3 regions of the Streptomyces sp. NPDC029044 genome follow, and region 3 is predicted to be linked to each of the others. Evidence: riboswitches for the same ligand, from Rfam matches in the RefSeq annotation. Region 3 holds a riboswitch; each other region holds the start of a gene.

Evidence for each region. Region 3 has a riboswitch for cobalamin ahead of AB0E85_RS26615 (ribonucleoside-diphosphate reductase subunit alpha). Riboswitches for the same ligand answer to the same signal wherever they lie in the genome.
Region 1: linked by a shared signal. The riboswitch ahead of AB0E85_RS19535 (energy-coupling factor ABC transporter permease) and the one ahead of AB0E85_RS26615 (ribonucleoside-diphosphate reductase subunit alpha) in region 3 are both predicted to bind cobalamin.
Region 2: linked by a shared signal. The riboswitch ahead of AB0E85_RS23735 (ABC transporter substrate-binding protein) and the one ahead of AB0E85_RS26615 (ribonucleoside-diphosphate reductase subunit alpha) in region 3 are both predicted to bind cobalamin.

Annotation. Positions count from the first base shown of each region.
Region 1 covers NZ_JBEZWN010000022.1:41,507-48,730, forward strand. The annotation lists gene AB0E85_RS19520 (ABC transporter permease subunit) at 1-539, shown strand, start outside; gene AB0E85_RS19525 (MFS transporter) at 536-1,840, shown strand; gene AB0E85_RS19530 (protein kinase) at 2,073-3,497, shown strand; cobalamin riboswitch at 3,626-3,811, shown strand; gene AB0E85_RS19535 (energy-coupling factor ABC transporter permease) at 3,841-4,548, shown strand; gene AB0E85_RS19540 (energy-coupling factor ABC transporter substrate-binding protein) at 4,545-4,913, shown strand; gene cbiQ (cobalt ECF transporter T component CbiQ) at 4,920-5,669, shown strand; gene AB0E85_RS19550 (ATP-binding cassette domain-containing protein) at 5,666-6,520, shown strand; gene AB0E85_RS19555 (amidinotransferase) at 6,574-7,224, opposite strand, start outside.
Region 2 covers NZ_JBEZWN010000031.1:71,926-79,149, forward strand. The annotation lists gene AB0E85_RS23720 (ATP-grasp domain-containing protein) at 1-148, shown strand, start outside; gene AB0E85_RS23725 (MFS transporter) at 141-1,391, shown strand; gene AB0E85_RS23730 (class I SAM-dependent methyltransferase) at 1,360-2,109, shown strand; cobalamin riboswitch at 2,165-2,347, shown strand; gene AB0E85_RS23735 (ABC transporter substrate-binding protein) at 2,377-3,411, shown strand; gene AB0E85_RS23740 (iron ABC transporter permease) at 3,447-4,523, shown strand; gene AB0E85_RS23745 (ABC transporter ATP-binding protein) at 4,520-5,329, shown strand; gene AB0E85_RS23750 (DUF4118 domain-containing protein) at 5,478-7,224, opposite strand, start outside.
Region 3 covers NZ_JBEZWN010000039.1:17,697-24,920, reverse strand. The annotation lists gene AB0E85_RS26635 (extracellular solute-binding protein) at 1-927, opposite strand, end outside; gene AB0E85_RS26630 (GntR family transcriptional regulator) at 1,240-2,004, shown strand; gene AB0E85_RS26625 (DUF3311 domain-containing protein) at 2,148-2,414, shown strand; gene mctP (monocarboxylate uptake permease MctP) at 2,411-4,039, shown strand; cobalamin riboswitch at 4,148-4,311, shown strand; gene AB0E85_RS26615 (ribonucleoside-diphosphate reductase subunit alpha) at 4,435-6,792, shown strand; gene AB0E85_RS26610 (ribonucleotide-diphosphate reductase subunit beta) at 6,792-7,224, shown strand, end outside.

The sequences.
Region 1 (7,224 bases), on a different contig from region 3:
TGGGCAGCGGCCCCTGGACACCCGCCGTCGCCGTGGCCGTGGTGGCCTGGTCCCCGCTGGCCGCGCACACCTCCGCCCTGCTGCGGGAGGAGCGCGCCACCACCCATCTGACGGCCACCCGGGCGCTGGGGGCCGGCCGCTGGTACCTGCTCGTGCGCGAACTGCTGCCCGCCGTCGCGCCCCCGGTCGTCCGCCACGCCCTGCTCCGGCTCCCGGGCGTCGCACTGAGCCTGGCCGCGCTCGGCTTCCTCGGCCTGGGCGCCCAGCCGCCGTCCCCCGACTGGGGCCTGCTGCTCGCCGAGAACCAGCCGTACGCCGAGCGTGCCCCGTGGGCCGTCCTCTTCCCCGCCGCCGTACTCGCCCTGCTCGGGGCACTCGCGGTGACGGCCGCGGGCGGCGTGCGGCTGCCCCGGCGGCGCACGCGGCCCGGCCCGGCCGAACCGCCCGCGGCCCGGGTCGCGCCGGCCCCGCCACGGCGACCGGGGCGCTCCGCCGCCGACCTGACGTCCGTGTCCGCTTCACCGACGGAAGAACGATGACCGACCTCATTTCCCGTGTGCTGTCCCGCCGGACGGCCCGAACCTCCGACGCCGCCACGCCCAAGGGCCCGCGGGAGAGCACCTGGCGGCTGTGCAAGGAGCTGTCGCCGCTGCTGCGGCTGCTGATCCTCACGCAGCTCGCCTTCAACATCGGCTTCTACGCCGTCCTGCCGTTCCTCGCCGAGCACCTCGGCACGGCGATCGGCATGGCCGGGTGGCTGGTCGGGTTCGTTCTCGGGCTGCGGACCTTCAGCCAGCAGGGGCTGTTCGTGGTCGGCGGCTGGCTCGTCGACCGGTTCGGGGTGCGGCCCGTCGTGCTGGCGGGCTGCGTGCTGCGGATCGCCGGGTTCGTCTGGCTCGGCTACGCGGAGGCGAGCTGGACGGTGATCGGGGCGGTGCTGGTGATCGGTTTCGCCGCGGCGCTGTTCTCCCCCGCCGTGGAGTCGGAGGTGGCCCGCCAGGCGGTGGCCTGGGAGGAGGACGGGCACGGCCCGCGCACCCGTGTCCTCGCCCTGTTCAGCGTGGCGGGCCAGGCCGGGGCGTTCGTCGGGCCGCTGCTCGGCGCGCTGCTGCTCGCCGTCGACTTCCGCACCGCGTGTCTCGCCGGTGCCGCGGTCTTCGTGCTCGTCCTCGCCGGGCACCTGTGGCTGATGCCGCAGCACATCCCCGGCCGCGTCCGCGTCCGGGAGCGCGGCGGGGCCCGTGCCCTGCTGCGCAATCGCCGCTTCCTCGCCCTGTGCTGTGCCTATGGCACCTATCTGCTCGCCTACAACCAGCTGTACCTCGCCCTGCCGGACGAGGTGCAGCGAGCGGCGGGCTCCCAGGCGCCGCTGTCCTGGCTCTTCGCGCTGTCCTCGGTGCTGGTGGTGTTCACCCAGCTGCCGGTGACCCGCTGGGCGGGCGACCGGCTCGATCTGCGCCGCTCCATGACCGCGGGGCTGCTGCTGATCGCGTCCGGCTTCGCGGTGGTGGCCGCGGCCCGGCCGGCCGGCTGGACGGGGAACACCGGGCTGCTTCCGGCCGCCGGCTTCGTGATCTTGCTCACCGTGGGGCAGATGCTGGTCGTGCCCGCCGCACGCGCCTGGGTGCCCGACCTCGCCGAGGAGGGCCGGCTCGGGCTGTACATGGGGGCGTTGTCGTCCGTGTCCGGGCTGATCGTCCTGGCCGGCAGCGCGGCCACCGGCTTCCTGCTCGACCTGGGCCTGCCGGCCGCCGTGCCGTGGCTGGTCCTCGCGGCCGTGCCGGCCCTGGCGGTGGCCGTGCTGCCGCGCCGGGAGAAGGGGGCGGGCACGGCGGCCTGACTCGGGCGCCCGCGCCCCGGGCAACCGGGCGCGCGGGAGCGTCACCCCGGCGTGCGACGTCCTCGCTCCCGGAATCCGGGAACCGCGCCCCGGGAAGACGCCGCTGCGGAGATCGGTGTCACGCCGCGCCAGTATCCTGGGTCGGCTGCGGCACCCCCCACCAATCCCCGTGCGCAAGCGGGGAGTTCGGCCTGCGGCGACGACCCTTCCCACACGCATGAGACGAGGACGAGTGCTGCTAGCGGGCCGCTACCGGCTGGAAGTTGAAATCGGGCGCGGTGGAATGGGAGAGGTCTGGCGTGCGTACGACGAGACGCTCGCCAGAGCGGTGGCCCTCAAGCTGCTGCTGCCCCAGGACACCGACGCCACGGCGACCTCCCGGTTCCGTCTGGAGGCGCAGACCGCCGGGCGTCTCAACCACCCCAACGTGGTCGGCGTCCTGGACTTCGGCGCGTACGACAACCGGCTGTACCTGGTGATGGAGCTGGTCGAGGGCGACAGCCTCGCCGGGGTGCTGTCCGGCTCCGGCCCGCTGCCCGCCGAGCAGGTGGCCCGTCTCGCCGCGCAGGCGTCCGCCGGGCTCGCCGCGGCGCACGGGCAGGGCATCGTGCACCGGGACGTCAAACCCGCCAACCTGCTGCTGGACACGCACGGCACGCTGAAGATCGGCGACTTCGGCATCGCGCGGTTCCTCGACGACCCCGGCGCCGCGCTCACCGCCACCGGCCAGATCGTCGGCACCGGCCTCTACCTCGCGCCCGAACGGGCCCTGGGCAAGCCCGCGGGGCCCGCCTCCGACATGTACTCCCTGGGCTGCGTGCTCTACCAGCTCCTCAGCGGCCGCCCGCCGTTCCAGGCCGACACCGCCGTCGCCCTCCTGCACCAGCACCTCGACTCGGCACCCGTGCCGCCCCGCGAGCTCGGTGTCGCCGAACTTCCCCCGGCGTTCGAGAACTACCTGCTCGGGCTGCTCGCCAAACAGCCCGAGGACCGGCCCACCGCCGAGCAGGCCGCCGAGTGGTTCGCCGGGGGCGCCTGGCGGGGCCTGCCCGAACCGCTGCCCGAGGTCTCACCGCCGCTGCGGCCGGACACGTCGTCCGCGTCGGCCCATACCGGGCCGGGCCCGTACGCGGCTGCCGAGACCAGCCACCCGACCACGTACGCCCTGCCGGCGGCCCCGGGGCACCGCACCGCCGCCCGGGCGGCCCAGGCGGGGCGTTCGGGCCGGGCCCGAGGGCGCGGCGGGCTCGGCAGCCGGTCGAGAGTGGCCGCGACGGCCGCCGCCGCGGCGCTGTTCCTCGCCGCGATGCTCCTCGGCATGCGCTGGTTCTCGCCCGACACGACCACCGAGGGCAGCGAACCCGACGCGTCCCCGACCGCGAGCAGCCCCGCGGCCACCCCGTCCGAGGACTCCGCCTCGCCCATCACCTCCGATCCGGGGGCCGGCCGGCAGGTCGCCACCACGCCGACCACCGGCACCGTGGCCGAGGTCACTCCGTCCACGCCGCCCGCCTCCCCGGCCCCTCCCCCGCCGGCCTCCGGCGAGCCGACTCCGACGCAGGCGGCGGGCGACGCCGGACCGGAGCAGCCGACGCCGGAACAGCCGGTCCCGGCCGGGGACGACGGGGAGGGCGACGACGGCGGGGACGACGACTGACCGGGCCCCGGCGCGTCCCCGCACCCTGAGCGCCCGAGCACGTGGATCAGCCGGCGGATGCGCCGGTGTGCGAGCGGGCGCCCCCTCGCGCGCCCCTCGGGCGGCTTGTCATCGCCCTTACCCCGGCCTTATTGTCACCAGGCCTTGGTGAACGGGAAATCCGGTGTGATGCCGGTGCGGCCCTCGCCACTGTGAATCGGGAAGTCCGGCTCCAGCCCTCACGGGCGGCCACTGGGTCCTTGTGACCCGGGAAGGCGGAGTCCGGGCGGTGGTACCCGTCAGCCAGGAGACCGGCCAAGGCGCGTCAACCATCCACGAGGTGCTGGAGAGGGTCTGCTGAGCCATGCACATAGCCGAGGGTTTCCTTCCTCCGGCGCACGCGGTCGCCTGGGGCGTCGCGTCGGCGCCGTTCGTCGTCCACGGGGTCCGGTCACTCACCCGTGAAGTGCGCGAGCACCCCGAGAGCACGCTGCTCCTCGGTGCCTCCGGCGCCTTCACGTTCGTCCTGTCCGCCCTGAAACTGCCGTCCGTCACCGGCAGTTGCTCGCACCCCACCGGCACGGGCCTGGGAGCCATCCTGTTCCGGCCGCCCATCATGGCGGTGCTGGGCACCATCACCCTGCTCTTCCAGGCGCTGTTGCTCGCGCACGGCGGCCTGACCACGCTCGGCGCCAACGTCTTCTCCATGGCGATCGTCGGCCCCTGGGCCGGATACGCCGTCTACAAGCTGCTGCGGCGCTCCAACGCGCCGCTGATGGTGGCGGTGTTCTCCGGCGCGTTCGTCGCCGACCTGTCCACCTACTGCGTCACCAGCGTGCAGCTGGCGCTCGCGTTCCCCGACCCGGGCAGCGGATTCCTGGGCGCCCTCGGCAAGTTCGGTTCCATCTTCGCCGTCACGCAGATCCCGCTCGCGGTGAGCGAGGGCCTGCTGACCGTGCTCGTGATGCGGCTGCTGGTGCAGTCGAGCAAGGGCGAGCTGACCCGGCTGGGCGTGCTCCTCGCCAAGAAGCAGGCGCGGACCGAGACGGAGACCGAGGCGGTGGCCCGATGAGCCGGAACACGAAGATCAACCTGGTGCTGCTGTTCGCCGTGGCCGCGCTGGCCGTGCTGCCCTTGGCGCTGGGCCTCGGCGACCACAAGAAGGAGCCGTTCACGGGTGCCGACGCCGAGGCCGAGACGGCGATCACCGAGCTGAAGCCGGACTACGAGCCGTGGTTCTCGCCGCTGTACGAGCCGCCGTCCGGCGAGATCGAGTCGGCGCTGTTCGCCCTCCAGGCGGCCCTCGGTGCCGGGGTCCTCGCCTACTACTTCGGTCTGCGCCGGGGACGTCGGCAGGGCGAGCAGCGGGCGCTGGAGCGGGAGGCCGACAGCGCGCCCACCGGCGCCGCCGGGAAGTCCGCGGCGGAACGGGACTGAGCCAGGGTGCTGCCGATCGACGCGGCGGCGCACAGCAGTCGCTGGCGCCGCCGCCATCCCGTGGACAAGGCCGTGCTCGGGCTCGGTCTCACCGTGCTCGCGATCTCCCTGCCGCCCTGGCCGGGCGCGGCCCTGGTCCTCCTGACGGCCCTGGTCGTGCTGCTGGGTCCGGCCGGTGTGCCCGGGCGGCGGCTGTGGCGGGCCTACCGGGTCCCGCTGGGCTTCTGCGTGACCGGCGCGCTCACGCTGCTCGTCCAGGTGGGCGGCACGGGCGGGTTCGTCTCCCTCGCCCCTGACGGGCCGGTCCGGGCCGGGGAGTTGCTGCTGCGGACCTCGGCGGCCTCCCTGGGCGTGCTGCTGTTCGCCTTCACCACGCCCATGTCCGACCTGCTGCCCCGCCTGGTCCGGGCCGGGGTCCCCGCGCCGGTCGTCGACGTGGCGCTGGTGACGTACCGGATGAGTTTCCTGCTGCTGGACTCGATGCGGCGCATCCGGGAGGCCCAGGCGGCCCGGCTCGGGCACACCGGCCGGGCCGCGGAGTGGCGTTCGCTGGCCGGGCTCGGCGCCACCGCGTTCGTCCGGGCCTTCGACCGGGCGACCCGTCTCCAGGCCGGACTCGCCGGGCGGGGCTATGACGGCACCCTGCGCGTCCTGGTGCCCGAGGCCCGGGTCTCGGTGCGCTTCACGGCCGCCAGTTGTGCGCTGCTCGCAACGCTGGCCGCCCTCACCCTCGTACTGGAAAGGCCGCTGACATGAGCGAGCCCGCCCTCGTCGCCCTGCGGGGCGCGACCTACGCCTACGAGGACGGCCCCACCGTGCTCAGCGGGCTCGACTTCGAGATCCGGCAGGGCCGGGCGCTCGCGCTGCTCGGCCGCAACGGCAGCGGGAAGACCACGCTGATGCGGCTGCTCTCCGGCGGACTGCGGCCGCAGGAGGGCCGGCTGACGGTCGCGGGGCAGCCGGTGGCGTACGACCGCAAGGGCCTGACCCGGCTGCGGACCACCGTGCAGCTGGTGGTGCAGGACCCGGACGACCAGCTGTTCGCGGCCTCCGTCGAGCAGGACGTGTCGTTCGGGCCGCTGAACCTCGGCCTGGACGACACACAGGTGCGGACGCGGGTGGCGGAGGCGCTCGCCGCGCTGGACATCACCGCCCTGGCCGACCGGCCGACCCATCTGCTCTCCTACGGCCAGCGCAAGCGCACCGCCATCGCGGGCGCGGTCGCCATGCGGCCCCGCGTGCTCGTCCTCGACGAGCCGACGGCCGGACTCGACCCCGACGGCCAGGAGCGGCTCCTCACCACCCTCGACGGACTCCGTGGCGCGGGCACCACGGTGGTGATGGCCACCCATGACGTCGACCTCGCCCTGCGCTGGGCCGACGACGCGGCGCTCCTCACCCCGTCCGGCGTCCGCACCGGGCCGGCGGCAACGGCGCTGGCCCGCCCGGATCTCCTCCGCGAGGCGGGGCTGCGCCTGCCGTGGGGCGCCGCGGCGGCAGAACTCCTGCGCGCCCACGGGCTGTTGTCCGGCACGGAGCCGGGGCCGCGCACCCCGGACGAACTCGCCGCTCTCGCGACGGCACGGCAGGGGGCGTCCGGAGGCTGAGGGGCCCCCACAGCCCTGGCGCCCCCACGCCTGCGGCTGTCGGAGCGGCTCGGTCAGTCGAAGTAGGACTGGAGCGAGCCGCGGCGCCGGACGTCCAGGGTCGCGCAGTGGAACGAGCCTCCGAAGGGGGCGTAGTGCAGCAGGTCGCAGGGGATCGGCTCGAAGCCCCAACTCTCCAGCGCGCGCAGCATCCCGGTGTGGTGCCGCTCGGCGATCACCTGCTTCTCGTCGAGCATGAGCACGTTCATGCTGAGCCACTTGCCGCACATCGACGTGACCTTGAGCAGCCGCTCGTCGATCGGGTCGGGCTCGGGAGCGACGAGGACGTCCCAGGAGGCGAGGACGTCCGGCAGGCGGTCGGCGTCGATGTACTCGGGGTTGATCAGCACCTTCCCGGGCGCGAGCAGGACGAACGTCGTGTCGATGTGCATGGGTGTGCGGCAGCGGCTCTCGATCTCGTGAATGCGGTAATCGGGGCCGAGGTGGCGGCGCAGCCAGTCGATGCCCATCGCGTTGGTGACGTTGCTGCGGGTGACGAACAGGTCGCGTCCCGCCCGGACGAAGTCCGCCGCGTCGAAGACGGGCTCGAACTCGGTGAGGATGTACCGCAGGGGCTCGCCCGGCCCCGGTACGCGGAAGTCCGGATCGAACAGCTCGTCGGTGAGCTGCGGCTTGGGGGCCGCCGTCCACCGTGCGCCGCGCCG
Region 2 (7,224 bases), on a different contig from region 3:
GCACCTGACCGACAGCCGCGGATACGCGGGCATCGTCTACGCGGAAGGCGAGACCGCCGAACTGGCCACGCACCACGCGGTGGCCGCCGCCAACGCCCTGACGGTGCTCACGGAGCCGTTCCCGGAGGCCGGGAACACCGGTGGCTGACCGCGCACCGGGCGGCGACGGCCTGCGGGCCGCGCTGTCTACGCTCGACGGCCCCCTGCGGTTCCTGCTGCTCAGCTCGTTCCTGATCCCGCTCGGCAGCTTCATGGTCCTGCCGTTCATGTCGGTGTTCCTGCACGAACGGCTCGGCATGGGCCTCGGCACGGTCGGAGTCGTCCTCGCCGTGGCGTCCCTCGTGCAGTTCTCCGGAGGGGTCGTGGGCGGCGCCTTGGCGGACCGCATCGGGCTGCGCCGCACGATGCTGTGGGCGCTGGTCATCCGCACGGCCGGGTTCGTGGGCCTGCTCCTCGCCCTGCGCTGGCCGCCCCTGGCCGTCGGAGCGCTGGTGCTGACCTGCTGCGGGGCCGCGCTGTACCTGCCCGCCAACAAGGCGTACCTCGTGCACGGCGTGGACGACGAGCGCCGCCCGGCGTTCCTGTCGGCGGGCAACGCGGCCCTCAACGCGGGCATGGCGGTGGGTCCGTTGATCGCCGGGCCGTTCGTGCTGTCCTCGCCCGGCTGGCTGTTCATCGCCGTCACGGCGCTGTTCGTCCTGGTCACGGCGGGCCACGCACGGCTTCCCGCGACGACCGCACAGGAACATCCGTCCGAGCAGGGCCTGCTGACCGGCATCGCGCTCCTGCCCTTCGCCACCAACGCGCTCGCCTTCTACCTCTACTTCCACTTCCAGCACTTCTTGGCGGTGTACGCAGCCGAACGGGCCTCCAGCACGTTCTACAGCCTCGTCCTGCTCCTCTGCTTCGTACTGGTGATCGTCGTCCAGCCCCTCGCCTCCGGCCTGATCCGGCGCATGCCCTACGCGACGGCCCTGGCGGTGGGCTTCGGGGGCCTGGCTGCCGGGCTGGCCGTGCTGACGATCGGTACCCGGCCCGCGCTCCTCGCGGGCGGAGCGCTGATCACCCTGGGCGACATCGTCCTGTTCCTGAAGAACGACCTGGAGGCCCTGTCCCGCAGCCCGCGCTCCGACGCCGTGGTCTTCGGTCAGCAACGGCTGGCCGCGGGGCTCGGCGCCTGCGCCAGTGGCGTACTCGGCGGCCAGCTCTACGGCCTCACCGAACACGCCGGGAGCACCGGCTGGTTCTGGCTGCTGGCCGCCGCACAGTGCCTGCTGCTGCCCCCAGTACTGCTGGCGCTGCGCGACCGCACGCCGAATCACCCCCAACCACACGACGACGAAGGAGCACTGAGACCGCATGACACGGACGGGCGGGTTCCAGGACGATGACTTCTGGACGGAGTTCCACGACTTCCTCTTCTCCGATCAACGCCACACGCAGGCCGAGGAACTGCTGGCCACCTCTCCTCTGCTGTCCTTCCCGGCCGGCGCCCGGGTGCTGGACCTGTGCTGCGGCCCCGGCGTGTTCACCGTGCCGCTCGCCCGCCGCGGCCACGACGTCACCGGTGTCGACCTGAGCCCGGCCATGCTGGAACGGGCCCGCAAGCGAACCGCCGAGGCAGGCGCCCAGGTCACCTACGTACAGGCCGACGCACGGGCATACGAGGCACCGGGCGCCTTCGACGTCGTCCTCAACATGTTCACCTCGTTCGGCTACTTCGAGGATCCCGCCGACAACGCCCGTGTGCTGCGCGTGATGCACGACTGCCTGGCTCCCGGAGGCACCCTCGTCCTGGACCTCGCCGGCAAGGAACTGCTGGCCCGCAAGGTCACCCCGCCGAAGGTGGTGCGGCGGGGCGAGGACCTGATGGTGCAGACCGACAGCGTGCAGGACGACTGGGCGCGGCTGCGCAGCGACTGGGTGCTGGTGCGGGGCGAGCGAGTGACGCGGGCCACCCTGGTGTGGTTCGTGTACAGCGCGGTCGAGCTGCGGCGCATGGCCGAGGAGGCGGGGTTCGGCCGCGTGGAGGTCTTCGGCGGGTTCGACGGCCGCCCCTACGACGAGAACGCCGAGCGGCTGGTGCTGCGGGCGGTCCGCGAGGGGTGACCGGTGGCACGGGGGCGTGCGATCGGGCCCGCGCGCCCTTTTGGCCTGGACTCGGCAGATCGTAGTATCACCGGGTCATCGCCGCGACGGGAGACAGGAAGCCGGTGCGAATCCGGCACGGTCCCGCCACTGTGACCGGGGAGTGCACCCTTCGACACGCCACTGCGCGCCGCGCGGGAAGGCAAGGGGGAGCGTCGATCCGGGAGTCAGGACACTGGCCTGTCGCGGGCCCGATCCGAGGAGCGCGGACTCCGCAGGAGGCTTCACGTGTACGACCGTCCCCCGCTGTTCACACCTGCCCGCAGGCGGCATGCCCTGCGTGCGACAGCCGCTGCCGTCGCCGCGTGCGCGGCCCTGCTGACCGCTGGCTGCGGCTCGTCGCAGGACACCACCGAGGACACGAAGGCCCCGGCCCCTTCGGCGGCGGGCTTCCCCGTCACGATCGACAACTGCGGTGTGAAGACGACGTACGACAAGCCGCCCTCCCGCGTCGTCACCATCCACCAGCACCCGGCGGAACTCATGCTCGCCCTCGGTCTGAAGGACCGTATGGTCGGCACCGCCTTCCCCGACTCGGCCGTCCTGCCCGAACTGAAGAAGGACTACGAGGCGATCCCGGAACTGGCGAAGAAGGAGCCGTCGTTCGAGACGGTCCTGGAGGCAGAGCCCGACCTCGTCTACGGCGGCTACGGCAGCGCCTTCGCCGAGAAGGAGGGCCGCTCCCGCAAGGCGTTCGCCGACGCCGGCATCGACACGCATCTCAACCGCGAGTACTGCGGCAAGAAGCGGGTCACGATGAAGGACACCTACGACGAGATCCGCACCATCGGCAAGATCTTCGGCGTCCCGGACCGGGCGGACGAGCTGGTCGCCGACCTCACCGGTCGCGTCGACAAGGCCTCCGCCAAGGTCGAGGGCGAAGCCGAGGTGCCCGTCTTCGTCTACGACAGCGGCGACAAGACCGCCTTCACCGCCGGGGGGAAGAGCCTCGGCACCGAGCTGATCCGGCTGGCCGGCGGCAAGAACGTCTTCGCCGACCTCGACGACGTCTTCGGCGACGTCTCCTGGGAACAGGTCGTCGAACGCAAGCCCGAAGTCATCGCCATCTACGACTACGCCGGCGCCGGAAGCGTCGAGCAGAAGAAGAAGTTCCTGCTCTCCCAGCCCGCCCTGGAGGACGTGCCCGCGGTCAAGAACAAGCGGTTCGTCGTCCTGCCGCTGACCGCGACGCTGGTCGGTATCCGCTCGGCCTACGCGGTCGAGGACCTGGCCCGCGGCATCCACCCCGAGAGCTTCGCGTGACGACTCCGATCGTCCGAGCCGACACCCGACGGGCCGTGCCACAACAGCACAAGGGCGACGGGCGAGCCGGCCGGGCCGGTCTCACCGTCACTCTCGTCGCCCTGGCCGCCCTTCTGGTGATCTCCGCCACCGCCGGCCTGGCCATCGGCTCGGTGCAGGTGCCGCCCGGCCAGGTGTGGGGCATCGTGACGCACACACTGGGGGCGGGCTGGGTCGAACCGGACTGGTCGCGGGCGCGGGAGACCATCGTGCTGGACGTCCGCGCGCCGCGCGTGCTGCTCGGCGCGGTGGCCGGCGCCGGACTCGCCATGGTGGGCACCGCCCTGCAGGCCCTGATCCGCAACCCGCTCGCCGAGCCCTACCTGCTCGGCGTCTCCTCCGGGGCGTCCCTGGGCGCCGTCACGGTGATCGTGTTCGGGGTGACCCTGTTCGGGCCGGTGTCGCTGTCGGTCGCCGCGTTCGCAGGCGCGCTCGGCGCGCTGCTCCTCGTCTACGCCACCGCCCGCACCGGCGGGCGCATCACCTCGGCACGGCTGGTCCTCTCCGGGGTGGCCATCGCCTCGGTGCTCACCGCCGTACTGGACCTGCTGCTGCTCACGACCGACCGGGGCAACGAGGCCCGCGCGGTCCTCGCCTGGACCCTCGGCGGCCTCGGCGGTGTCAACTGGGACACCCTCTGGCTGCCGAGCGGCGCCCTGCTCCTGGGCATCGCCGTCCTCATGGTCCAGGCCCGCAACCTGAACCTGCTGCTCGCCGGAGAGGAGGCCGCGACCACGATGGGGCTGGACGTGGCCCGCTTCCGCGCCCGGATGTTCGTCCTGCTCTCCCTCGTCACCGGCATCCTCGTCGCGGCGTGCGGACCGATCGGCTTCGTCGGCCTGATGCTGCCGCACATCGTCCGCCTCGCCGTCGGAGGCGACCACCGACGTGTCCTGCCGACGGCAGCCCTCGGCGGCGCGGTCTTCCTCATCTGGGCCGACATCGCCGCCCGCGTCGTCGCCGCGCCCATGGAGATACCCGTGGGCGTGCTCACCGCCCTGTGCGGCGGCCCGTTCTTCCTGTGGCTGATGCGCCGCGACGCCCGCCGGAGCACCGATCGAGGAGGGTCATGACCGGCACGGAACTCGTCATCGACACGGTCACCCTCACCGCCGGCGCGCACCGCCTGGTCGAGGACGTCTCCCTGACCGCCCGCCCCGGCGAGGTCATCGGCCTGGTCGGACCGAACGGCAGCGGCAAGTCCAGCCTGCTGCGGGCCGTGTACCGCGTCCTGCGCCCCACGACGGGCCGCGTCGGTATCGACGGCACCGACGCCTGGTCGCTGCCCGTGCGGCAGCTGGCCCGGACGGTGGCGGCGGTCGTCCAGGAGTCGGGCGGCGACTTCGACCTGACGGTGCGCGAGGTCGTCGCCATGGGACGCACCCCGCACAAACGGCTGCTCGACGGCGACACCCCCGAGGACGCCGACCTGATCGAGTCGGCGCTCGCCACGGTCGACGCCACCGGCCTGGCCCACCGCCCCTTCGACCGGCTCTCCGGCGGCGAACGCCAGCGCGTCCTCATAGCCCGTGCCCTCGCCCAGCAGCCGTCCCTCCTCGTCCTGGACGAACCGACCAACCACCTGGACATCCGCCACCAGTTGGACGTCCTGGGCACCTTGCGCGGGCTTCCCGCGACGGTTCTGGTGGCCCTCCACGACCTCAACCTGGCCGCGTACTACTGCGACCGCCTCTATGTGCTGAGCGATGGCGAGGTCACCGCCTCAGGCCCGCCCACGGAGGTCCTCACGCCCCAGCTCCTGGCCGACGTCTACGGCGTGACGAGTGAGGTCACCGTCCACCCTCGCACAGGCGCACCGCAGGTCACCTTCCTCCCCGGGGAGCCTCGGGCACCCGCGCCCTGTGGCCGAACGCACTAAGGGGTCCTTTCACTGTGCCCGTCCGTGTCGGACGGGCACAGTGAAAGGACCCCGATAACCCGGCACGCGGGGAGACGCAGGGGCACCGGAACATGACCCCGTCGTTCCCCGGACGACGTGCGGCTCGGGCGGCGACCGCCCCGGGCGCTCAAGGCCCGGCCGCGGCCGGAAGCACCGACTGATCCAGCCGCTCGGGGGCCATCGGGACGCTGAGCACCATGGTGAGGCCGCCACCGGGCGTGTCCTCGGCGTGCACGGTGCCGCGCACGGCCTCGGTGAAGCCGCGTGCCACCGCGAGGCCGAGGCCGACACCCACGCCGCGGGGTGAGTCGCCGTAGCGCTGGAACGGTTCGAAGATGCGTTCCTTGGCCTCGTCCGGTACGCCAGGACCGCGGTCCACGACCCGCAGTTCGACCCGGTCGCCGAGGGCACTGGCGGAGACCAGGACCTTCTCTCCCGGCGGGCTGTGCTTCACGGCGTTCTCGACGACGTTGGCGACGGCCCGTTCCAGGAGCCCCCGGTCGACGTGGACCATGGGGAGTGTCTCGGGGATGTCCAGCTCGACGCTGTCCTCGGGGACTCCGCCGAGCGCCATGGGGACGACCTCGTCGAGGTCGGTCTCGCGCAGTACGGGTGTGACCGTGCCGGTCTGCAGACGGGACATGTCGAGCAGGTTGCCGACCAGTTGGTCGAGCCGGTCGGCGCCCTCCTCGATGGCCTCCAGCAGTTCCGCCTCGTCCTGCTCGGACCACTCGACGTCGTCGGACCGCAGCGACGACACGGCGGCCTTGATCCCGGCGAGCGGCGTGCGCAGGTCGTGGCTGACGGCGGCGAGCAGCGCCGTGCGGATGCGGTTGCCCTCGGCCAGTTCCTCCGCCCGGTCCGCCTCGCCCTTGAGTCGCTGGCGGTCCACGACGACCGCGGCCTGGGCGGCGAAGGCGGCCAGGACCCGTCGGTCGGCGGCCGGCAGCACCCGGCCGCGCAGGGACAGGGCCATGTGATCGCCGACGGGCACATCGACGTCCGCGTCGTCGGGGGCCCCGGCGGGGAGGGGCCCCACACTGTCGACGCAGGTCCAGGGAGCCTTCTCGCCGGTCCGCTCCAGCAGCGCGACCGACTCCATGCCGAAGGTCTCGCGGACGCGTTCCAGCAACTCCTCCAACCCGGTCTCGCCCCGCAACACGTTCCCCGCGAGGAAGGACAGGATCTCCGACTCGGCCCGCAGCCGGGCGGCCTGGTGGGTGCGGCGGGCCGCCAGGTCCACCACCGAGGCCACCGCCACGGCGACCCCGACGAACACCACGATGGCGACGATGTTCTGCGGGTCGGCGATGGTCAGGGTGTGGACGGGCGGCGTGAAGAACCAGTTCAGCAGCATGGAACCGACCACCGCGGAGGCCAGCGCCGGCAGCAGTCCGCCCAGCAGCGCCGCCGCCACTGTCAGAGTCAGGAACAGCAGCATGTCGTTGGCGAGGCCGACGTCCGGCACGGCGCCGTTCAGGAGCCAGGTGAGCAGGACAGGGCCGAGCACGCCGGCCACCCAGCCGCCGACCACCCGGGCGCGCCCGAGGCGTGCGCCGCGCGCCACCGGCAGGCCGCGGCCCTTGCCGGCCTCGGCGTGCGTGATGAGGTGGACGTCCAGGTCGGGGCCGGACTCGCGGGCGACCGTGGCGCCGACGCCCGGCCCGAAGACGTACTGCCAGCTTCGGCGCCGGGAGACGCCGAGGACGATCTGGGTGGCGTTCACCCCCCGGGCGAAGTCGAGCAGGGCGGCGGGGATGTCGTCACCGACGACGTGGTGGAAGGTGCCGCCCAGGTCCTCGACGAGGGTGCGCTGGAGGGCCAGCTCCTTGGGGGACGCGGCGGTGAGGCCGTCGCTGCGGGAGATGTAGACG
Region 3 (7,224 bases):
GACGGGCATGTTCTTGCCGGACGGGCCGGGCATCACGAAGTTCTCGAGGTTGCCCTTGAGCTTGCCGGTCTTGTCGTTCTTCGGGTCCTCGGCGGTGGCGCCCTCCCAGGCGGCGGCGAAGATCATGGAGGACTTGCCCTGGCCGTAGACGATGTAGCGGTCGGACTCGTCCTTGGTCTTGTCGCCGTGCATGTACGAGTCGACGACGTTCTTGAACTCCTTCAGGCCCTTGAGGGACTCGGGCGAGGAGAGGGAGGCCTTCCACTGGCCGCCCGACTCGGTGGCGATGGCGCCGCCGGCGTCGTAGACGAAGGACATGGCCGCGTACCAGTCGCGGGTGGGCTGGTACCAGGCGCTGAACTTGTCGCCCTGCTTCTTCTGGATCTTGTCCAGGGCGGCGGTGAGCTCCTTGTACGTCTTGGGTGCCGACTTCACCCCGACCGACGCGGCGACGTCCTTGCGCCAGTTGGCGACGCGGCCGCCGGCGTAGTACGGCACGCCGTAGGTCTTGCCCTCGTAGGTCACCGAGGCCTTGAGGCCGTCCAGCCAGGCGTCGGAGTTGTCGAACTTCGCCTGGTCGAGGGGGGCGAAGGCGCCCTTGACCATGTAGCCGAGCATCTCGGTGTTGCCCATCTCGACCACGTCGGGGGCCTTGTCCGTGGCGAGGACGGCGTCGAGCTTGGCGTTCTTGTCGGGCCAGCCGTAGTACTCGTGGTTGATCTTGAGGCCGGGGTGCTTCTTCTTCACCGCGGCGTCGGCGGCCTTCACCAGCTCGGGCCAGTTGTTCTGGGCGTCGACCGTGAGCCAGACGGTCAGCTCCTTGGCGTCCGCGCCCTTGTCGGAACCCCCGTCACCCTCGCCCCCGCACGCCGCGATGGAGACCATCATGCCCGCGATACCGATCGCGGATATCAGCTTGCGCTTCACGCCACCCTCCTCAGGGATCCCACAACCCCCCTGGCTCCCCGCAGTGGGCGTGGGGCCGGGCCTGGACCAATGGTGTAGACCAGTACGCAGAGCTTGGACCGGACCACGACGCCTGTCAAGGCTCCCGATACAGCCCTGACCAGCCGTTATGCGACCTACATATGCAGGAACCTTTAAGTAAGAAGCCAGCGAAAACCCCGGCGGGCACGGCATACTGCGGGTAGACCACAGGGAATGGTGGACTAGACCAAAAGAGGCGCCGACGGTATACAAGTGGGATCGTGTCGGCAGACCGAGCCGGGAAGGCGGAGCATGAGCACCGACGTCAGCAGTGCGGAGAACGAGAACGGGGTGCCCGTCCGTACCGCACGCGTGCCCAAGTACTACCGCCTGAAGAAGCACCTGCTCGACATGACGGAGACGCAGGCGCCGGGCACGCCGGTCCCGCCCGAGCGCACACTGGCGGCCGAGTTCGACACCTCGCGCACGACCGTGCGCCAGGCGCTCCAGGAACTGGTCGTCGAGGGCCGGCTGGAACGGATTCAGGGCAAGGGCACCTTCGTCGCCAAGCCGAAGGTCTCGCAGGCGCTGCAACTGACCTCGTACACCGAGGACATGCGCGCCCAGGGCCTCGAACCCACCTCGCAACTGCTGGACATCGGCTACATCACCGCCGACGACCGCCTGGCCGGGCTGCTCGACATCACCCCCGGCGGACGCGTGCTGCGCATCGAGCGGCTGCGCATGGCCAACGGCGAGCCGATGGCCATCGAGACCACCCACCTGAGCGCGAAGCGCTTCCCGGCGCTGCGGCGCTCGCTGGTGAAGTACACGTCCCTCTACACGGCGCTGGCCGAGGTCTACGACGTCCACCTCGCGGAGGCCGAGGAGACCATCGAGACGTCGCTGGCCACCCCGCGCGAGGCCGGCCTGCTCGGCACGGACGTCGGCCTGCCGATGCTGATGCTCTCCCGTCACTCCCTCGACCGGGACGGCCAGCCGGTGGAGTGGGTGCGGTCGGTCTACCGGGGGGACCGCTACAAGTTCGTGGCCCGCCTGAAGCGCCCGGTCGACTAGCGGCGGCGCACAGCGCTCCGGCGCTGCTGGGGGCCTGGCTTCGGTTGGGTACCGCATTGCGGACGAGGGGTTCCGCTGTCGCCGCACCCTGACCTAGATTGCCTGCGCACTACAGGTGATCACCAAGGGGACGGAGCCGCCTGATGTCGCAAGCACCGGAAGTCAGCAGAGGGCCGGTGGTGACGCCCATGCGCGTCGTCATCGCCGTCTGCCTCATAGCGCCGTTCGTGGCCATGCTGTGGGTCGGCTCGTACGCCAAGACCGACCCGGCCTTCATCGGGATCCCGTTCTTCTACTGGTACCAGATGGCGTGGGTGCTCATCTCCACCGTCCTGACGATGATCGCGTACAAGCTCTGGCAGCGTGACCAGCGCGCCCGCTCGGCCGCGAAGGGCGGTGCATCGCAGTGAAGGACGGCGTGAACGGCGTCGCGCTCGGCGTCTTCATCTTCTTCTTCCTGGCCGTCACGGTCATGGGCTTCATGGCAGCGCGCTGGCGCAAGGCCGAGAACGAGCACAGCCTGGACGAATGGGGCCTGGGCGGCCGCTCGTTCGGCACCTGGGTCACCTGGTTCCTGCTCGGCGGCGACCTGTACACGGCGTACACCTTCGTCGCCGTGCCGGCGGCGATCTACGCGGCGGGCGCGGCCGGGTTCTTCGCGGTGCCGTACACGATCCTGGTGTACCCGCTGATCTTCACCTTCCTCCCCCGCCTGTGGTCGGTGTCCCACAAGCACGGCTACGTCACGACCTCCGACTTCGTGCGCGGCCGCTTCGGCTCCAAGGGCCTGTCGCTGGCCGTGGCCCTCACCGGCATCCTCGCGACCATGCCGTACATCGCGCTCCAACTGGTCGGCATCCAGGCCGTGCTGGACGTGATGGGCGTCGGCGGCGGCGAGAACACCAACTGGTTCATCAAGGACCTGCCGCTGCTGATCGCGTTCGGCGTGCTGGCCGCGTACACCTACTCGTCGGGTCTGCGGGCCCCCGCGCTCATCGCGTTCGTGAAGGACACGCTGATCTACATCGTCATCGCGGTGGCGATCATCTACATCCCGATCAAGCTGGGCGGGTTCGACGACATCTTCGCCAAGGCCGGTGAGGCGTACAGCCAGACCAACCCGGCGACGGGTGCGCCACGCGGTGCGCTGACACCGGCCGAGCCGGGTCAGTGGACGTACGCCACCCTGGCGTTGGGCTCCGCCCTGGCGCTCTTCATGTACCCGCACTCGATCACGGCGACGCTGTCCTCGAAGAGCCGTGAGGTGATCCGGCGCAACACCACGATCCTGCCGCTGTACTCGCTGATGCTGGGTCTGCTGGCGCTGCTCGGGTTCATGGCGATCGCGGCCGGGATCAAGGTGCAGAACGGGCAGCTGGCGATCCCGCAGCTGTTCGAGACGATGTTCCCGGACTGGTTCGCGGGCGTGGCGTTCGCGGCGATCGGCATCGGCGCGCTGGTGCCCGCGGCCATCATGTCCATCGCGGCCGCGAACCTCTTCACCCGCAACATCTACAAGGACTTCATCAAGCCCGACGCGACGCCCGCGCAGGAGACCAAGGTCTCCAAGCTGGTCTCGCTGCTGGTGAAGGTCGGCGCCCTGGCCTTCGTCCTCACCATGGACAAGACCGTCGCCATCAACTTCCAGCTGCTGGGCGGCATCTGGATCCTTCAGACCTTCCCGGCCCTGGTCGGCGGCCTGTTCACCCGCTGGTTCCACCGCTGGGCCCTGCTCGCGGGCTGGGCGGTCGGCATGGTCTACGGCACGGTCGCCGCGTACGGCGTGGCCTCCCCGACCCAGAAGCACTTCGGCGGCTCCGCGAAGGAGATCCCGGGCATCGGGGAGATCGGCTACATCGGCCTCACGGCGTTCGTCCTGAACGTGGTGGTGACGGTGGTCCTGACCTTCGTCCTGAAGGCCCTGAAGGCCCCCGACGGCATCGACGAGACCAAGCCGGAGGACTACACGGCCGACGCGGGCGACCCCGGGGTCCAGGTGGAACTCCCGCCTGCGACCGCCGGTTCCGCGCACTGATCCCAGGGCCCCGGCCCGCCACGAACACCCCGCAGCGGGCCGCCGTGACCAAGCGTCACGGCGGCCCGCTGTCACGTAAAGCTGACACTCTGACACCACCACGACACAACATCTGGGGGTGCCGTCGGAAGCCAGCACAAGATGTATGCTCATGCTCGCTGCCGCCGCAGGGGAATCCGGTGCGAATCCGGAACTGTCCCGCAACGGTGTACTTGTGCATGTTTCGTGCACAAGCGTCAGTCCGAGGACCTGCCGACAGCGCACCCGGCCACCCGGCCGGTGTGCCCCGACGTCCGGGCCTCGTGGAATGGGCCGGTGGACGCGACGCCGCGTGCGCTCGCGTGCTGCCCCCTGCCCTCGACGAGGCCCCCGTGCCGAGCGAGGGAGAGCCCCACGTGACCATCGCGCCAGCCGAACCGGTCTCAGCCAGCGAAGAGGAGCACGACGCCCCCGGTGCCGCGCTGCTGCGGACCCTGACCGAGCTGACCGCCGACCTCCCCGACGCCGAGCCCGGCCGGGTCGCCGCCGCCGCGCTGCGCGGCCGCTCCGCGCGGGCGGACGAGAGCGAGTTGCGGGAGCTGGCCACGGAAGCCGCGGCCGGTCTGATCTCCGAGGACCCGGCCTACTCGCGGCTGGCCGCCCGGCTGCTGACCACCGGCATCCGTGAAGAGGCCGCATCGCAGGGCGTCACGTCCTTCACCGAGTCGGTGGCGGTGGGCCACCGCGAGGGCCTCGTCGCCGACCGCACCGCCGAGTTCGTCCGGCTGCACGCGGCCCGGCTCGACGCGCTCGTCGACACCGGCGCCGACGACCGCTTCGGCTACTTCGGCCTGCGCACCCTGCACAGCCGCTATCTGCTGCGCCACCCGCTCACCCGCAAGGTCGTCGAGACGCCCCAGCACTTCATGCTGCGCGTCGCCGCCGGTCTCGCCGAGGACGACACCCGCCGCTCCGTCGACGAAGTCGCCGCGCTCTACGGGCTCATGAGCCGCCTCGACTACCTCCCCTCCTCCCCCACCCTCTTCAACTCGGGCACCCGGCACCCGCAGATGTCGTCCTGCTACCTCCTCGACTCCCCCATGGACGAACTGGACTCCATCTACGACCGGTACCACCAGGTGGCCCGGCTGTCGAAGCACGCCGGCGGCATCGGACTCGCGTACTCCCGCATCCGTGCCCGCGGTTCCCTGATCCGCGGCACCAACGGCCACTCCAACGGCATCGTCCCGTTCCTGAAGACCCTCGACGCCTCGGTCGCCGCCGTGAACCAGGGCGGCCGCCGCAAGGGCGCCGCCGCGGTCTACCTGGAGACCTGGCACTCCGACATCGAGGAGTTCCTGGAGCTGCGCGACAACACCGGTGAGGACGCCCGCCGTACGCACAACCTGAACCTGGCGCACTGGGTGCCGGACGAGTTCATGCGCCGGGTGAACGCCGACGCGCAGTGGTCGCTGTTCTCCCCCGCGGACGTTCCCGAGCTGGTCGACCTGTGGGGCGAGGAGTTCGACGCCGCGTACCGGGCGGCCGAGGCGAAGGGCCTCGCGAAGAAGACGCTGCCCGCCCGTGAGCTGTACGGCCGCATGATGCGCACCCTCGCGCAGACCGGCAACGGCTGGATGACCTTCAAGGACGCCGCCAACCGCACCGCCAACCAGACGGCCGAGCCGGGCCACGTCGTCCACTCCTCCAACCTCTGCACGGAGATCCTGGAGGTCACCAGCGACGGGGAGACGGCGGTCTGCAACCTGGGCTCGGTCAACCTGGGTTCCTTTGTCGACACATCGACCCGGGATATCGACTGGGAGCGGCTGGACGAGACCGTCCGCACGGCCGTGACCTTCCTCGACCGGGTCGTGGACATCAACTTCTACCCGACCGAGCAGGCGGGCCGCTCCAACGCCCGCTGGCGCCCGGTCGGCCTCGGCGCCATGGGCCTCCAGGACGTCTTCTTCAAGCTGCGCCTGCCCTTCGACTCGCCCGAGGCCAAGGCCCTGTCCACCCGGATCGCCGAGCGGATCATGCTCGCCGCGTACGAGGCCTCCGCCGACCTCGCCGAGCGCAACGGGCCTCTTCCCGCCTGGGACAAGACCCGCACGGCCCGGGGCGTACTGCACCCCGACCACTACGACACGGAGCTCACCTGGCCGGAGCGCTGGGCGGCCCTGCGCGAGCGCGTCGCCACGACCGGCATGCGCAACTCCCTGCTCCTCGCGATCGCCCCCACCGCCACGATCGCCTCCATCGCGGGCGTCTACGAGTGCATCGAGCCGCAGGTGTCCAACCTGTTCAAGCGCGAGACGCTGTCGGGCGAGTTCCTCCAGGTCAACTCCTACCTGGTGGACGAACTGAAGCGGCTGGGCGTGTGGGACGCCCGCACCCGGGAGGCCCTGCGCGAGGCCAGCGGCTCGGTGCAGGACTTCGCCTGGATCCCCGAGGACGTGCGGGCCCTCTACCGCACGGCGTGGGAGATCCCGCAGCGCGGCCTGATCGACATGGCGGCGGCCAGGACCCCGTTCCTGGACCAGTCGCAGTCCCTGAACCTGTTCCTTGAGACGCCGACGATCGGCAAGCTCTCCTCGATGTACGCCTACGCCTGGAAGTCCGGGCTGAAGACCACGTACTACCTGCGCTCGCGCCCGGCGACCCGCATCGCCCGCGCCGCCCGGGCCACCGTCCCCGTGCAGGCCACCCCGGACCCCGAAGCGGTCGCCTGCTCCCTGGAAAACCCCGAGTCCTGCGAGGCCTGCCAGTAATGAGCACCCAGAACCTTCTCGACCCCGGCTTCGAGCTCACCCTGCGCCCCATGCGCTACCCGGACTTCTACGAGCGCTACCGGGACGCCATCAAGAACACCTGGACCGTGGAGGAGGTCGACCTCCACTCGGACGTCGCCGACCTAGCCAAGCTGTCACCGGCGGAGCAGCACCTCATCGGCCGGCTGGTCGCGTTCTTCGCGACGGGCGACTCGATCGTCGCGAACAACCTGGTGCTGACGCTGTACAAGCACATCAACTCCCCCGAGGCGCGGCTGTACCTGAGCCGTCAGCTCTTCGAGGAGGCCGTGCACGTCCAGTTCTACCTGACGCTGCTCGACACCTATCTGCCCGACCCGGAGGACCGCGCTGCGGCCTTCGCGGCCGTGGAGAACATCCCGTCCATCCGCGAGAAGGCCGGGTTCTGCTTCA